3 regions of the Pseudomonas sp. SZ40 genome follow, and region 2 is predicted to be linked to each of the others. Evidence: predicted binding sites of a transcription regulator. Region 2 holds the regulator's gene; each other region holds the start of a gene.
The links. The regulator FliA, encoded in region 2, starts transcription of late flagellar genes. The targets are predictions, from matches to a motif close to CTAAAGTTTNNNNNNNNNNNGCCGNTAA.

Region 1: a site for FliA is predicted at 920-947, ahead of ACT9T4_RS01665 (flagellar protein MotY). Genes of this name have one in related genera too.
Region 3: a site for FliA is predicted at 711-738, ahead of ACT9T4_RS20105 (methyl-accepting chemotaxis protein). Genes of this name have one in related genera too.

Annotation. Positions count from the first base shown of each region.
Region 1 is NZ_JBQWIF010000001.1:356,556-358,823, forward strand. It holds gene pyrC (dihydroorotase) at 1-833, opposite strand, end outside; gene ACT9T4_RS01665 (flagellar protein MotY) at 984-1,913, shown strand; gene ACT9T4_RS01670 (argininosuccinate synthase) at 2,013-2,268, shown strand, end outside.
Region 2 is NZ_JBQWIF010000048.1:9,499-11,766, reverse strand. It holds gene flhF (flagellar biosynthesis GTPase FlhF) at 1-121, shown strand, start outside; gene fleN (flagellar synthesis regulator FleN) at 217-1,047, shown strand; gene fliA (RNA polymerase sigma factor FliA) at 1,044-1,787, shown strand; gene ACT9T4_RS24145 (chemotaxis response regulator CheY) at 1,939-2,268, shown strand, end outside.
Region 3 is NZ_JBQWIF010000030.1:1,319-3,586, reverse strand. It holds gene ACT9T4_RS20110 (efflux RND transporter periplasmic adaptor subunit) at 1-557, opposite strand, end outside; gene ACT9T4_RS20105 (methyl-accepting chemotaxis protein) at 931-2,268, shown strand, end outside.

The sequences.
Region 1 (2,268 bases), on a different contig from region 2:
TCGGCATACAGCTCGATGGCCGCATAGGCGGTGTAGCAGCCAGCGCAGCCGCAGGCGTTTTCCTTGGCGTGCTGCGCATGGGGGGCCGAGTCGGTACCCAGGAAGAACTTCGGATTGCCGCTGGTGGCTGCATCGAGCAGCGCTTCCTGGTGCGTGTTGCGCTTGAGGATCGGCAGGCAATAGAAGTGCGGACGAATGCCGCCGACCAGCATGTGGTTGCGGTTGTACAGCAGGTGCTGGGGGGTGATGGTGGCGCCGACGTTGGCCGGTGCTTCCTTGACGAACTGGGCGGCATCACCGGTGGTGATGTGCTCGAATACCACTTTCAAGGTCGGGAAGCGTTCCACCAGACGACGCATGTGTTCGTCGATGAAGGCTTTTTCGCGATCGAAGACGTCGATCTCGGCGCGGGTGACCTCGCCGTGTACCAGCAGCGGCATGCCGGTTTCTGCCAGGGCCTCGAGGGCGCCTGTGATGTTGTCCAGGCTGGTCACGCCAGAGTCGGAGTTGGTGGTCGCCCCGGCTGGGTACATCTTCGCGGCATAGACGATGCCGCTGGCCTTGGCTGCGCGGATGTCGTCACCGCTGGTGCGATCGGTGAGATACAGCACCATCAACGGCTCGAACTGGCTGCCGGCTGGCCGCGCGTCGAGGATGCGCTGGCGGTAGCCAACGGCCTCGCTGGCGTTGCGCACCGGCGGCACCAGGTTGGGCATGATGATCGCGCGGGCGAAGGTACGGGCGACATCGGCCACGGTGTGCGGCAGTACCGCGCCATCGCGCAGGTGAATGTGCCAGTCGTCAGGACGCAGCAGGGTGATGCGGTCGGTCATTGAGGCTTCCAGGCGGGGGCGAAACATGCCCGGAATGCTACCGGAAAAGGCCGGCGGGGGCACGCCGCAGATAGGCCATCGCACGGCTCAAGTTTTCCCCGCCTGCACCGATACCCACAGGGAACGTTGTGTTTTCTTGTGGAGCTCGCTGTGCGCCAGCCTCTTTTCCTCATCGTCGGATTGCTCGCCGGCGCAGGCTTGAGTCTGCCTGCGGCCGCGATCAGCTTCCAGACTCGTCTGGAAAAGGTCGAATGGCAGGTGGCCGGCGACCAGTTCGAGTGTCGCCTGACGCAACCGATCACCGATTTCGGTTCGGGACAGTTCGTGCGCCGCGCTGGTGAGCAGGCGACCTTTCGCCTGCAGCCTCGGGAGCGCTGGCTGGGCAGGGGCTCGGCGACGCTGCTGGCGGCAGCCGCGCCCTGGCAGCCGGGGCGCGGCGACATCAACCTCGGTGTGGTCAGTGTCGGCAGCGGCGAAGTGCCGTTCAACAGCAGCCAGGAGCAGGCCGGGCGTTTGCTGACCGGTCTGCTGGAAGGGCGCAGCCCGCTGGTGCGCCATCGCAGCTCGATGGGCGGCGATCTCGAAGTGCGGATGCTGCCGGTGCGTTTTCGCAAGGCCTACGAGGATTACCTGAACTGCACCGCCAAGCTGCTACCGGTCAACTTCGACCAGGTCCGGCAGTCCACCATCGGCTTCCCGGGCGGCGGGGCAGAGCTCGACCCCATGGCCAAGGCCAGGCTGGAGATCATTCTCGATTTCATGAAGGCCGACCCGACGGTCAACCGCATCGAGCTGGACGGTCACTCCGACAACAGCGGCAACCGCCTGACCAACCGTGACCTGTCGCGCCGCCGTGCGTTGGCGGTGATGGAGTACTTCAAGGCCCAGGGCATCCCCGAAGAGCGCATCGTCATGCGCTTCCACGGCGAGCGTTATCCGCTGGCGCCCAACACCACTGCCGCCAACCGGGAAAGGAACCGCAGGGTTTCCATAAAGCTGGAAAAAGTGCCCGAAGCCCCCGTGCAGCCTGTCGAACAAGCTGCTCCACCGGTGCCTTCCACGCCTGCCGCCACCTCCTGATCCTGTCGCTTCAATGCCATGGCCTGTCGCACCCCTGTAAATCGCGGGCCATGGGCAGTAGAATCACGGGCTTTCCGAACAACCCGTGGAGTGGATGGCATGGCGGACGTCAAAAAGGTAGTTCTGGCCTATTCCGGTGGCCTGGACACCTCGGTGATCCTCAAGTGGCTGCAAGATACCTATAACTGTGAAGTGGTGACCTTCACCGCCGATCTCGGTCAGGGCGAAGAGGTCGAGCCGGCCCGCGCCAAGGCCAAGGCAATGGGCGTCAAGGAAATCTACATCGATGACCTGCGCGAAGAGTTCGTTCGCGACTTCGTCTACCCGATGTTCCGCGCCAACACCGTTTACGAAG
Region 2 (2,268 bases):
GCGCAGTCATCAGCTGGTCAGCCGTGCCGTTGGCCTGCAGGCCCCGGATGAGCCGAGCGAAGACACGATGGCCGACATGTTCGCCGGGTTGTACCAAGACCCGGCACGACGTGCAGGATGAACAGGCAGGTGTGGCGAAGTGCTGGTTGTGCTCGCCACGGCAGCGCACAATGGCCCTAAGGCTTAAAGCGAAGTTAGATAAGGTGTGTAGATAACATGGGTATGCATCCCGTACAGGTGATCGCGGTGACCGGCGGCAAAGGCGGCGTTGGCAAGACCAATGTGTCGGTGAATTTGTCGCTGGCGTTGGCGGATCTCGGTCGGCGCGTAATGCTCATGGATGCCGACCTCGGTCTGGCCAACGTCGACGTGCTGCTCGGCCTGACGGCCAAGCGCACCCTGGCCGATGTCATCGACGGCCAGTGCGAACTGCGAGACGTGGTTCTGCAGGGGCCTGGCGGCATTCGTATCGTTCCCGCGGCCTCCGGCACCCAGAGCATGGTGCAGCTCACGCCCATGCAGCACGCCGGCCTGATCCAGGCCTTCAGCGACATCAGCGACAACCTCGACGTCCTGATCGTGGATACCGCCGCCGGTATCGGCGACTCGGTGGTGAGCTTCGTGCGCGCCGCCCAGGAAGTGCTGGTGGTGGTGTGCGATGAACCCACCTCGATCACCGATGCCTACGCGCTGATCAAGCTCCTCAACCGTGACCACGGCATGAACCGTTTCCGGGTGCTCGCCAATATGGCGCACAGCCCGCAGGAAGGCCGTAATCTCTTTGCTAAGCTGACCAAGGTGACCGACCGTTTTCTGGATGTCGCGCTGCAGTACGTGGGCGCGGTGCCGTACGACGAATCGGTACGCAAGGCCGTACAGAAACAACGTGCGGTGTATGAGGCGTTCCCTCGCTCGAAGTGCGCGCTGGCGTTCAAGGCGATTGCCCAGAAGGTGGATGCGTGGCCACTGCCGGCCAATCCGCGAGGCCATCTGGAATTCTTCGTTGAGCGCCTGGTGCAACAACCGACTGCAGACACGGCTGTATGACGACAGCCTCTGGACTCCGTATGTACAGCAAGGCAACAGCACGAGATTCACAGCATCAGTTGATCGAACGTTACGCGCCGTTGGTCAAGCGCATTGCCTATCACCTGTTGGCGCGGTTGCCCGCCAACGTGCAGGTGGATGATCTGATCCAGGCCGGGATGATCGGTCTGCTCGAGGCATCGCGCAAATACGACGCCGGCAAGGGCGCCAGTTTCGAGACGTTCGCCGGCATTCGCATTCGTGGCGCCATGCTCGATGAGGTCCGCAAGGGCGACTGGGCACCGCGTTCGGTACACCGCAACAGCCGTATGGTCAGCGACGCAATCAGAAAAATCGAAGCCAGAACGGGGCGAGACGCTAAAGATCAGGAGGTTGCTGCCGAACTCCAATTGAGTCTCGAAGATTACTACGGCATTCTTGGCGACACTTTGGGCAGCCGCCTGTTCAGTTTCGACGACCTGTTGCAGGAAGGCGAAAGCGGCGGACTGCAGGAAGACACGAATTCTTTGCACCATGGGCCATCGCATGAACTGGAAGACGATCGTTTCCAGGCCGCGCTGGTGGATGCCATCAGCAACCTGCCGGAGCGTGAGCGGTTGGTGTTGTCGCTGTATTACGACGAGGAATTGAACCTCAAGGAAATCGGCGAGGTACTGGGAGTGAGTGAGTCGCGGGTCAGCCAATTGCACAGTCAGTGTGCCGCGCGTTTACGCGCGCGGTTGGTGGAATGGCGCGCATAGGGAAATTTCAGGCGCTGGACATACACAGTGGACGCAGCAAAGCCGGGCGCAATAGGTTTGCGGCGTTCCGCCAGGCCGGTTTCACGATTTATAAGCGCTTTGGAATGCCGAGGCGTTTTAGGACTGTACGGAGGTCGACTTGGACAAGAACATGAAAATCCTCATCGTCGATGATTTCTCGACGATGCGACGGATCATCAAGAACCTCTTGCGTGATCTGGGGTTCACCAACACCGCGGAGGCCGACGACGGCACCACCGCATTGCCGATGCTGCAGAGCGGTAGCTTCGACTTCCTGGTGACCGACTGGAACATGCCGGGCATGAGTGGCATCGATTTGCTGCGCGCAGTGCGTGCCGACGAGCGCCTCAAGCAGATGCCCGTGCTGATGGTTACGGCAGAAGCCAAGCGTGATCAGATCATCGAGGCCGCCCAGGCCGGTGTGAACGGCTATGTGGTCAAGCCATTCACTGCCCAGGTG
Region 3 (2,268 bases), on a different contig from region 2:
ACGATCTTGGTATAGCCGAGGTCGACTTCGGCGGTGGACACCTGAATCTGCGCCTGCTGAATCTGCGCATCCAGCGCGGCGACCTGGGCCTTGGCGGTATTCAGGTCGGCCTCTGCGGTCTCGTAGCTCTCCCGCGAGCTGGCGTTCTGGGCGAGCATCGACTTCTGGCGGTTGAAGGCGAGTTGCGCCTTCTTCAAGGTCGCGGCCTGCACCGCGCGCTGCGCCTTCACATTGGCCAGTGCGGCCTTGGCATTGGCCAGGTCGTTCTGCTGAGTCAGGGAATCGATCTCGGCGATGGGGTCGCCCTGCTTGACCAGATCACCGAAGTCGACGTGCAGGCTGGTGACCTGGCCGGACACCTGGGCGCCGACACTGACCTGTTTGAAGGCTTCCAGCGTGCCGGTGGCGATGACCGTCTGCTCGATGTCTGCCCGGCGCACCTCGGCGGTCAGCAGGCCGTTGCCCGGTGCAGGCTGCAGCCAGCCGTGGAGTGCATAGCCGCCCAGGGTCAGGGCGGCTATGGCGGGAATCAGGAGCAGCAGCTTGGGTCTTGGCATGGTGATGGCACGCAACGAATGTGGATGTCGCCACTATAGGGAGGCGGCCATCGGCGTTGGGTAAGAGCGAGGTAAGGTTCTGTCAGGAATAGGTAAAGTTCGTGGCGGACCACCGGCTGCGGTCATTTGTGACCCGGTGAATGCGGCAAGGCTCTCAAGTCACCGCCGCGCTTGCCGACATTATGGAAAGCCCGATCGGGTAAGCAGGAAACAGGCGTGGCAGGGAGCCAAGTACGACGACTCCAACGTGCCATTTCGCTCGTGCTTAGTTGTTTAAAACCAAACGCCTACCTGTGCTGGCGCGGCAGCTTTGCTGTGCTAGACATAGTGGAGTGGCAGGGATGTACCCTTCACGAACTGAAGGATTGCAAGCATGCGTCAGAATCTGCCGGTGACTCAGCGCGAAAGGACTTTTCCTGCGCATGAGCGGTTGATCTCCACCACCGATCTGAACAGCAAGATCACTTACTGCAACGACGCATTCGTTGCCATCAGCGGCTTCACTCGTGAGGAACTGATCGGCCAGCCCCACAACCTGGTGCGCCACCCGGACATGCCGCCAGCGGTATTCGGCCACATGTGGGACACCATCAAGCAGGGCAAGCCCTGGATGGGGATCGTCAAGAACCGTTCGAAGAATGGCGATTACTACTGGGTCAGTGCCTACGTCACGCCGATCTACCAGAACGGCCAGGTGTCGGGTTACGAATCGGTGCGCTCGCTGCCCAGTGAAGACCAGAAGCGCCGCGCCGAGGCGCTGTACGCCAGGTTGCGAGCCGGCAAGCCCCCGGTGCCGAAGATCGAATACCTGACCTATGACCTGATTCGCTCCTGGCCGCTGATTCTCGCCACACTGGTGATCCTCGCTGCTCAGTCGGTGCTTGCCGGGTTCTGGCTGGCGGCGCTCATCGTGGTGGTGATGGCCGCCCTGGGTTCCTATCAGCTGTACAGCAAGCGCTCGTTGATTCGCCGGACCCTGGCCGATCATCCCAAGGCTTTCACCAGCAGTCTGGTGGCGCTGACCTACAGCGAGAGCCGCGGCGCTCAGGCATTGCTGGACATGGCCATGATCAGCGAAGAGGCGAGGCTGCAGACGGCGCTGACCCGTCTCGAAGACGCCGGCGTCAACGTCAAGAAGCAGGCCGCCCAGTCCGCCGGTTTTTCTCGAGCGGGCGCCGAGATGCTCGACCTGCAGCGCAGCGAGACCGATCAGTCGGCCACGGCGATCAACCAGATGGCCGCGACCATTCAGGAAGTCACCCAGAACGTGCAGAGCACCAGTCATGCCGCCGAAGAGGCCGATCGCCTGGCCAAGGAAGGTCGGCAACTGGCCGGGGGCAGCCTGGAGTCCATGCAGCACATGGCCAAGGCGGTCGCCGACATCGGCCAGGCGGTGAACGACCTGGCCAACTCCACCCAGTCCATCGGCAGTGTCGCCGACGTGATCACCTCGATCGCCGAGCAGACCAACCTGCTCGCGCTCAACGCCGCCATCGAGGCGGCGCGCGCGGGCGAGCAGGGGCGTGGGTTCGCCGTGGTTGCCGATGAGGTGCGCTCCCTGGCCTCGCGTACGCGCGAGTCGACCCAGCAGATTCACCAGATCATCGCTTCGCTGCGTGCCGGCGCCGAGCGCGCGGTGGTCACGGCCGGGCGAGGCGAGGAGATCTCCCGGGAGAGCGTGCAGAGCGTCGAGGCGGTGCGTCTCGCGCTG